DNA from 3 places in the Pedococcus sp. P2_A3 genome. Region 2 is predicted to be linked to each of the others. Evidence: riboswitches for the same ligand, from Rfam matches in the RefSeq annotation. Region 2 holds a riboswitch; each other region holds the start of a gene.
The links. A riboswitch is a leader RNA that binds a small molecule or an ion and turns the genes downstream of it on or off. The one in region 2 is predicted to bind S-adenosylmethionine.

Region 1 (3,251 bases), on a different contig from region 2:
CGGGTCGGGCGTTCGCCGCGCGGTCCCAGGCGGCTGCCGCGCTGCTCGTCGCGGTGGGTCGGCGCCACGCGGTGTCAGCCGCCGCCCTGCGCCCCCTCGCCGCCGCCCTCGAGCACGCCCAGCGCGTGGTGGCGGGAGCGGTGGCCGAGCACGGCATCGCCTACCCGCGGGCCGTGGCCCTGGGCACCGCCCGCACCGAAGCCGAGCAGTCCGCCGACCCCGCCCAGCGAGCTGCGGCCGCCGCCTACCACTGCCGCGAGGTCCCTTAGCTGGAGCGGGCGCAGGACGCCGAGCGCCGCCACCTCGAGGCCTGGCAACAGTTCCACGAAGCCGACCGCCGGTGCGCCGCGGTGCTCCACGGGCTCGTCGAGGACGGCCTCGCCGACTCGCGCACCTACGACGCCCTCACCGGGCTCAGCCGTGCTGCGGGTGGGCTCGAGGAGGTGGCGGGCACGATCGCACTGGTCCCACTGCCCCAGACCAAGGCGGTCCAGTCGGTCGCCACGGCGGCCGGGCTCACGGCGGTGCTGGCCGACACGACCGTCAAGGTGGGCTACGGCGACGGTGACTGGACGGCGATCGGCCTGGCCGCTGCCGCGATGGGCGCCGGCCGTGCCTCCAAGGTGCTGAAGCGTGGCGCGCTCGCGACCAACCCCGCAGCACGGGCGGCGACCACCCGCACGGAGCGACGGCTGCTGCGCTACGGCGTCGGCGAGCGGCTGCGACTCGCAAGCCTCGAGGAGCTCCGTCAGGTCGGCCGCACCGAGGTCAGGCGCACTCCGCGGCCCTACCTGCCGACCCGTCCACCCGGCTCGCCGGCGGCCACCGCGCACTGGGTCAGGGAACAGCTGGCCGAACGCCTCCGCTACGCGGCGCGCGTCAAGTGGCTCGACGACCTCGCCCTGGCGACTCGTGACCCGGCTCGCTCGCGCACCATGCTGCTGACCGGGTTCGGGGCAGAGGCCGCGTCGAGCGGTCTCGACGGGGCGGGGCAGGCCCGCGACGTGCAGCTCGACCGCCAGCGCGGCGAGGCCACCCGACTGCGTGACGAGCGGGCCAAGGCGGGCGACGACCTCGGGGGTCCACGCCGTCCGCAATGAGAGATGGGTATGCCGGGCGGCCAAGGCTGCGGCGTACCCTCGGCACAGGTCATGAGTGTCAGCGACAAGCCCCGGCTCGCTGGCCGGCAACCCTCCTCCGCGGTGGGGTGCCCCGGGTGAAGACCTGGCGGACGGCGCCCAGCCGCCCGCAAGCGCGGGAGACCCACCACGTGTCCCGCACCGTCTCCGGCGGTGTCGCCGGTGTCACCTCCGCGAGGTGGCACCAGCCCCTCGATCAGCCTCCCTCGATCGGGACCCACCGGCATACGGGCCCCGATGCCGCATTGCGGCCACGAGAGTGAAGGAAACCGAGATGAGCTCCACCAACTGGTCGTTCGAGACCCGCCAGGTCCACGTCGGACAGGAGCCGGACGCCGCCACAGGCGCCCGCGCCCTGCCGATCTACCAGACCACCTCCTACGTCTTCAAGGACACCGAGCACGCGGCGAACCTGTTCGCGCTCAAGGAGTTCGGCAACATCTACACCCGCATCATGAACCCGACGCAGGACGCCGTCGAACAGCGCGTGGCCTCCCTCGAGGGCGGGGTCGGGGCACTCCTGGTCGCCTCGGGCCAGGCGGCCGAGACGCTCGCGATCCTCAACATCGCGGAGGCGGGCGACCACGTCGTCGCCAGTCCCAGCCTCTACGGTGGGACGTTCAACCTGCTCAAGCACACGCTGCCCAAGTTCGGCATCGAGGTGACCTTCGTCGAGGACCCCAACGACATCGCCTCGTGGAAGGCAGCGGTCCAGCCCAACACGAAGCTGTTCTTCGGCGAGACGATCGCCAACCCCAAGTCGGAGGTCCTCGACATCGAGGCCGTGGCGGCCGCCGCCCACGAGGCGGGGGTCCCGTTGGTCGTGGACAACACGATCGCCACCCCGTTCCTCATCCGGCCGCTGGAGTGGGGCGCCGACATCGTGCTGCACTCCGCGACGAAGTACCTCGGCGGGCACGGCACCTCGATCGCGGGCGTGATCGTCGACGGCGGCACGTTCGACTTCGGCGCCGACCCGGAGAAGTTCCCCAACTACAACACCCCGGAGGAGAGCTACCACGGCCTCGTCTTCGCGCGTGACCTCGGCGTCGGCAGCCCCCTGGGCGCCAACCTGGCCTTCATCCTCAAGGCCCGCGTGCAACTCCTGCGCGACCTCGGACCGGCCATCTCGCCGTTCAATGCGTTCCTCATCGCGCAGGGGATCGAGACCCTGAGCCTGCGCATCGAGCGCCACCTCGAGAACACCCACAAGGTGGCCGCCTACCTCCAGGCGCACGAGCAGGTGGAGCAGGTCGTCTGGGCCTCGCTGCCTGACCACGAGTCCTACGAGAAGGCGAAGAAGTACACCCCGCGCGGTGCGGGTGCCGTGCTCGCCTTCGAGATCGCTGGCGGGGTCGAGGCGGGTCGCCGGTTCGTCGAGTCGCTCGTCCTGCACAGCCACGTGGCCAACATCGGCGACGTCCGCTCGCTGGCGATCCACCCGGCGTCCACGACCCACTCCCAGGGCCCGGACGGTGACCGGCTCAAGGCCGGGGTGACCCCCGGGCTGGTGCGGCTCGCCGTGGGGATCGAGCACATCGACGACATCATCGCCGACCTCGAGCAGGGCTTCATCGCGGCCAAGGGCGCGTAACCCAGGGGCGGGGCAGACGCCCCGCTCCGTATGCTGCGGGCATGTCCTCCGCCGGTTCCGAGCAGCCCCGCGCTGCCCGGAACCGGGGGAGGCGCCCCCGGTCCGGTACGTCGTCGGCACCGCCGACCGGGGAGCCGACCAGGCCCCGCCGGTCGAGGCCGCCGAGACCGCCTCGCCCGGTCATCCCGGTCCCCGAGCTGAAGTACCCGCCCGACCTGCCCGTCGTCGCGCGCAAGGACGACATCGCGGCCGCGATCCGCGACCACCAGGTCGTCATCGTCGCGGGGGAGACCGGCTCGGGCAAGACGACGCAGCTGCCCAAGATCTGCCTCGAGGTCGGACGCGGGACCGCCGGGCTGATCGGGCACACCCAGCCACGGCGCATCGCCGCGCGGTCGGTCGCCGAGCGGATCGCCGAGGAGCTCGAGGTCGAGCTCGGCGGGGCGATCGGCTACCAGGTGCGCTTCACCGACCAGAGCAGCGACAACACCTTGGTCAAGGTGATGACCGACGGCATC
Region 2 (3,251 bases):
GGGATCTCGATGCCGATCGCGGACTTGCCGGGGATCGGGGAGAGGATCCGCACGTCGGCTGACGCGACGGCATACGCGATGTTCTTGGAGAGGGCGGTGACCCGCTCGACCTTGGTGCCCCGGCCGAGCTCGACCTCGTAGCGGGTGACCGTCGGGCCGCGGCTGAACCCGGTGACCTGGGCGTCGATGTCGAACTGCTCGAGCACTTGGCTGAGCGACTCGACGACTCGGTCGTTGGCGGCGCTGCGGGTCTTGTGGGGCGAGCCGGGCTCGAGGATCGCGTTGTCGGGCAAGGTGTAGGTGATGTCGCCCGCGAGCGCGAGCTGCTCGACGCGCTGCGGCAGCGGCGTGGTGGGCGGCGCCTCGAGGGCCGCCTTCACCTCGATCGCCGGGCCCTTGGCCGGCGTGGTCGGGTCGGGGGCGAGCACCCCCGGCGACGTGGGGCGCTTCTCGCCGGGACGGAACCGTCGCCCGTCCGGGGCCACGAGCGCAGCCTGCTCGAACGCCTCGTCGCCCTCGAGCGGACCCTCGGGGTCGATGACCCGGCGGCGGCGCTTCGGTTTCTCCTCGGCCACGTCGGTGGTCGAGGGTGCTGCGTCCTCGGGGTGTCCGCGGTGCAGCAGGTGGTCGCGCAGCTCGGTGAGGCGCGTCGGGATCATGTGCACCGGGGTCGCCGTCATGACGAGCAGGCCGAAGAAACCCAGCATCAGCAGGATCGGCACGGTGCCGTAGACCGACACGGCAGCCTCCAGCGGGCTCGAGGCGAGGAACCCGATGATGCCGCCACCGTCGCGCATCCCGTCCGCGCCCTGGGGCGGGGTGGGGATGTCCGCTGCCACGTGGGCCAGCCCCGAGGCCGCGAAGGCGAGGGCACCCAGCCCGACCCCGATGCGGGAGTTGGCCGAATCCTCCCGCGGTGCCCGCAGGAAGCGGATCCCGAGGAACAGCAAGGCGAGCGGCACGGCATACGCGACGCGTCCGAAGGTGCCGGCGACGACCGCGTGCACGATGTCGCCGAGGGCACCGTCGAAGGCCCACCACTCGCGGGCGGCCACGAGGATCGACAGACCGATGAGGAAGAAGCCGAGCCCGTCGCGGCGGTGCTCGGGCTCGAGCTCGCGAGCACTGGTGCCCACGCGGCGCACGGCACCGCCGGCCACGTGGGCCATGCCCATCCAGGTGCCCCGGACCGCGCGCAGCGGCAGCGGCAGCCCGCCCCCCTTGGTCGTGCCACGGGCGGGGGACTTGCGGGGCGCGCTGCTCTTGCGGTTGGCGGGGCGTGTGGTGGTGCCCCGGCTCCCGGATGTACGCGAGCCCGCTGTCGAGCGTGCGGAGGTGGACGGACGTGTCGCCATGATCCGCAGGCTACGGCAAGGTCACACCGGAAACACGCGTCACACGCGTATCACCGTCGGACAATGTGCGCCGATCGCTCCTCCTCCGAACGGACGACATCTGGCCCCGATCGGGCCCGCAGGGCCCTCTCCCCCTTACCAAGACGCAGCCCGAGGTGACACGCTCAGCACTGCGTCTGGCGGGGCCTGCGCCGACGACCCACGTGGTCGTCGGCGCAGGCGCGTATCGAGGGGGAACCGGTCGCGGGAGACGGCGTAGCCGACCCCCCGCCAGGCCACTCAGAGCCCGTCGGTCCGACGCCGTGGCACGTCTCAGATGACGGGAAGCGCCGCCCACAGGCTGGATCCCGGAGCCTCGGTACCCCTACCCTCGACACCAGGTCATGAGTGTCAGCGCGAAGCCCCGGCTTGCTGACCAGCAACCCTCCTCCGCGGTGGGGTGCTCCGGGTGACGACCGGGCCGCCTGCACCCGCAGCCGGCAAGCGCGGACTCGTGAGCACTCTCGGGTCCCACCGGACCAGGAGCACCTCTCATGTCGATCGCGAGCACCCCGCCCCCAGCCTTTCGCCGGAGCGCGCCCCTCGCCCACGCCCGCACCCACCTGCGTCCCGTCCCGGACGCGCGGTCGTGGGGGGAGGTCGGACCGCTCCCCGCAGTGGTCTCCGAAGCCCTGCCGGTGCCGACCATCGACGGCTCGGTGGACTACGCCAACTTCGACCACGCCGCCTCCACCCCGGCCCTCGTGAGCGTCAAGGCCGCCGTGGACACCGCGCTGCGCACCTACTCCTCCGTGCACCGGGGCAACGGCTGGGCCTCCCGCGTGACCTCCGCCTGGTACGAGCAGGCCCGAGCCGAGGTGCGCTCCTTCGTCGGGGCCCGGGAGGGCGACGAGGTCGTCTTCACCCGCAACAGCACCGACTCCTTCAACCTCCTGGCCCGTTGCCTCCCCCGTGACGCCCACGTCTTCGTGTTCGAGACCGAGCACCACGCCGCGCTCCTGCCCTGGTCGCCGCGTCGGACGCACCGCCTCCCGGTGCCCGGCAGCGTGGCCGATGCCGCCGTCCTGCTGCGGACGGCCCTGCGCGAGCACCCGGGACGGCACCGCCTCGTCGTCCTGGCCGGCGCGTCCAACGTCACCGGCGAGATCTGGCCGATCCGTGAGCTGGCCGCGATCGCCCGCAAGGCCGGTGCGCGCGTGGTCCTCGACGCCGCCCAGTACGCACCCCACCGGCCGGTCGACCTCGAGGACCTCGGGGTCGACTACGTGGTCCTGTCGGGGCACAAGCTCTACGCGCCGTTCGGCGCCGGGGTGCTGGCCGGTCGGGCCGACTGGCTCGACGCCGCCGCGCCCTACCTCGCGGGAGGTGGTGCCACCAAGGCGGTGACCACCCGGGGTGTCGTCTGGCAGGAGGGCGCTGCCCGGCACGAGGCGGGCAGCCCCAACGTCATCGGCGCGGTCGCCCTCGCCGCCGCCTGCCACAGCCTGCGCGCCCACGCCGAGGCGATCGAGGCCCACGAGTCCACCCTCGCCCGACGGCTGCTCGACGGCCTGGCGGCCATCGACGGCGTCGAGACCTACTCCCTGTTCAGTCCCGACCACGAGCGCGTGGCCGTCGCGACCTTCACCGTGGAGGGCGTGGAGTCCTCGCTGGTCTCCGCGGCCCTGTCGGCCGAGCACGGGATCGGCGTGCGGGACGGCAAGTTCTGCGCGCACCTGTGCGTCGACGCCCTGCTCGAGGACCAGCCCGACGACCCGTATGCCGCGGCCCCCACGACGGCGGTCCGGGCCAGTGTGGGACTGGCCACGACGGCCGAGCACGTCGACCGGCTGCTCGCGGCCGTGGCCGAGCTCGCCGAGCGCGGGCCCCGCGCCGACTACGTGGAGGGACCCGAGG
Region 3 (3,251 bases), on a different contig from region 2:
CACTCAGCCCACCCAGGCTCACTCAGCCCACCCAGGCTCACTCAGCCCACTCAGGCTCGTCGACAGGGCGGTACGGCGCAGATTCGGCGCCGTACCGCCCTTCTTCGTGCACAGCGGGGCCCGGCGGCCTGCTCCGTCCACAGGGCGACGCCCTGTCGGTGTCCGGGCGGTGCCCTCGAGCGGGACCGTGGACGGCATGAACTCCATCCGGTTGCGCAGCCCCGGCGACGTCGTCGCAGTCCTGCCCTACCAGCTGGGCTACCACCCCCACGAGTCCCTCGTGGTGGTCGCGTTGCGCGACCGTGCCGTGGTGCTGGTCCAGCGCGTCGACCTGCCCACCGCTGCTGAGGCCGACGAGGCGTGCCGGGTGCTCGTCCCGCCCTTGCTGCGCGAGGGGCCCGAGGCGGTCCTGCTGGTCGCCTACGAGACCCGGGCAGGCGACGGGCGGCCGGGGCTGGACGCGGTGCGTCGCGAGCTGGTGGGGGCCGGGGTCCAGGTGCTCGACCGGATCGTGGTGCGCGGGGACCGCTGGTTCGCTGTCGACTGCGCCACGGGGTGCTGCCCGCCCGACGGGTCGCCGGTCCCGTCGCCGGCCCACACCCCTGCGGTGGCGGAGTTCGTCGGGCTCGGGATCTCGCCGTTGCCCGGTCGAGGTGCGCTCGCCGCCGTCGTGGCGGCTGACCCCGAGCGGGCGTCGGCGGTGGGGCTGGCGCTCCGGGAGCGGGCGGCGAGACGGGGTGGTCTGGGGCAGGCGGCCAAGCGGCTGGAGGCCTTGTCGGCCTGGGCGGTCGCCCTCGGCGTCAGGGACGCCACGAGCGATCACGCGTCGTTGGTGGACTCGCTGCGTCCCGACCAGGTTGCGCTGCTCGTCGACAGCCTCCGCGACGTGCAGCTCAGGGACGGGCTGGTCGCGTGGCTCTGTCCCGGGTCCCTGCCCCAGGACTGCCTGCCGCCGGACGTGGTCGATGCGGTGCGCACCTGCCTGCCCGGGCCGCACTGGCCCGAGGGCGCTCGTCGCACTCGGAAGCGGGACCGGCGACCGCGAGGTCGTGACGAGGCCGTCGTCGGAAGGCGACACCTGCTGCGGCTCCAGCACCTGGTCAGGGCGGTGCCCGACGAGCACGCGGCAGCACCCCTCACGGTGTTGGCGAACCTCGCCTGGTGGCTGGGCGACGGTGCGCTCGCCAGGACCTGTCTCGAGCGCGCCCTGGATGCGTCACCCGACTACCGGTTGGCCCTGCTGTTGGAGCAGATGCTCGACCTGGGGATCCGTCCTCGTGGCAGGGCACCGCGCACGGACGACCCGTGGGCAGGCGAGCTGGCCGGTGAGTGGGCCGGGTGAAGGGCACCGGGCCGATGGGGGCGGCTGAGGGGCGACTGACCTGGTGGCCCGGACGCGCGCAGCACCCGTCCACGCAGCGGACGGGCCGGACACCGGGGAGACCGCCTCGTATGATGGGCGCCAGGTTATGAGTCCCAGCGCCAAGCCCCGGCTTGCTGGGCGGCAACCCTCCTCGCGGTGGGGTGCCCCGGGTGAAGACCCGGCCGACCCTCACCTGGGCGGCAAGCGCGAGCGCCACAGGAGCAGTTTCGATGACCACGACCTCCCCACCACGAGCGACCTCCGGGGCCTGGCGGGACGGCGACCCGGTCGGGCGGCGTCAGTTCGTCGACCTCGGGGCGATCGAGCTCGAGCGCGGGGGCGTGGTGCCTGCCGTCCGGGTGGCCTACGAGACCTGGGGGGAGCTGAACGCCGCCGGCGACAACGCCGTCCTGGTCGAGCACGCCCTCACCGGTGACAGCCACGTGGACGGCCCGACGGGCCCGGGCCACCCCACCCCCGGCTGGTGGGGCGGTCTGGTCGGGCCGGGCAAGCCGCTCGACTCCGACCGCTACTTCGTCGTGGCCGCCAACGTCCTCGGGGGGTGCCAGGGCAGCACCGGTCCGTCGAGCCCCGCGCCGGACGGCGCACCGTGGGGGAGCCGGTTCCCGTTCATCACGGTGCGTGACCAGGTGCAGACCGAGGTCCTGCTGGCTGACGCGCTCGGGATCGACCGCTGGCACACCGTGCTCGGCGGTTCGATGGGCGGGATGCGCGCGCTGGAGTGGGCGGTGACGCACCCAGACCGGGTCGGGACGGCGATCGTGCTGGCCAGCACGGCATACGCGACCGCGGAGCAGATCGGCTGGTGCCAGGCGCAGCTGCTGGCGATCCGTGCGGACGCGCACTTCCACGGCGGTGACTACTACGAGCGCGTCACCGGGCCGGACACCGGCCTGGGGATCGCGCGACGCATCGCGCACGTCACCTACCGCAGCGAGCTCGAGCTGCACGAGCGCTTCGGCCGCGAGCCGCAGGAAGCCGAGGACCCGCTGGGCGGGCGAGGTCGGTATGCCGTCGAGTCCTACCTCGACCACCACGCCGGCAAGCTGGCAGGGCGGTTCGACGCCAACTCATACGTCGTCCTCACCGAGGCGATGAACTCGCACGACATCGGTCGGGGCAGAGGGGGAGTGGCGGCCGCTCTCGAGCGGGTGACCGCCGACCTCGTGGTGGTCGCGGTCGACTCCGACCGCCTCTACCCGCCGAGGCTGTCCCAGGAGATCGCCGACGCCGTCCCGGGAACGCAGCTCCACACGGTGCACTCCGAGTACGGTCACGACGGCTTCCTCATCGAGATCGAGCAGGTCGGGGCGATCGTGGCGAAGGTGCTGGCTGCGCCTGCCTGACCGGGGGATTTCCGGTACGGTCGGCCCAGCGGCTGCTGCCGCTACGGGCAACACCGGTCCGGGCAACGACGCCTGGGTCAGCAGTGATCCGGTCAGCAGTGGTCTCCGGTCAACCTGATCCGGTCGGCGCTGGTCGGACCGGCTGCTCCGGTTGACACCGCCCGGTTCACAGAAGGTTGGAGGTCCCCGTGGCCATCGTTGTGGGATATGTCCCTACCAAGGAAGGGCGCGCCGCCCTGCGTCGCGCTGCTGACGAGTCGCTGCTTCGCAAGTCGAAGCTCATCGTCATCAACTCCCAGCGTGGTGGTCGGGACTTCGACAGCGACGAGGCCAACCGGTTCGACACCGAGCTCAAGCGCATCCAGTCCGAGCTCGACGAGGAGGGTCTGGAGCACGAGGTGCGCCAGCTGGTGCGGGGCAACGAGCCCGCCGAGGACCTCATCGCCGTGGCCGAGGAGGAGAACGCCGAGTTCATCGTCATCGGTCTGCGCCGGCGCACCCCGGTCGGCAAGCTGATCCTG

Region 1: it holds a riboswitch for S-adenosylmethionine, as region 2 does, so the genes downstream of both, AC1DX8_RS05960 (bifunctional o-acetylhomoserine/o-acetylserine sulfhydrylase) here and AC1DX8_RS09740 (aminotransferase class V-fold PLP-dependent enzyme) in region 2, are expected to answer to the same signal.
Region 3: it holds a riboswitch for S-adenosylmethionine, as region 2 does, so the genes downstream of both, metX (homoserine O-acetyltransferase MetX) here and AC1DX8_RS09740 (aminotransferase class V-fold PLP-dependent enzyme) in region 2, are expected to answer to the same signal.

Annotation. Positions count from the first base shown of each region.
Region 1 is NZ_JBFUCW010000005.1:124,377-127,627, forward strand. It holds gene AC1DX8_RS05950 (hypothetical protein) at 1-269, shown strand, start outside; gene AC1DX8_RS05955 (hypothetical protein) at 351-1,100, shown strand; SAM riboswitch class IV at 1,148-1,261, shown strand; gene AC1DX8_RS05960 (bifunctional o-acetylhomoserine/o-acetylserine sulfhydrylase) at 1,414-2,733, shown strand; gene hrpA (ATP-dependent RNA helicase HrpA) at 2,775-3,251, shown strand, end outside.
Region 2 is NZ_JBFUCW010000009.1:121,841-125,091, forward strand. It holds gene AC1DX8_RS09735 (FtsK/SpoIIIE family DNA translocase) at 1-1,355, opposite strand, end outside; SAM riboswitch class IV at 1,735-1,847, shown strand; gene AC1DX8_RS09740 (aminotransferase class V-fold PLP-dependent enzyme) at 1,889-3,251, shown strand, end outside.
Region 3 is NZ_JBFUCW010000005.1:142,095-145,345, forward strand. It holds gene AC1DX8_RS06020 (DUF4192 domain-containing protein) at 197-1,342, shown strand; SAM riboswitch class IV at 1,466-1,576, shown strand; gene metX (homoserine O-acetyltransferase MetX) at 1,594-2,730, shown strand; gene AC1DX8_RS06030 (universal stress protein) at 2,919-3,251, shown strand, end outside.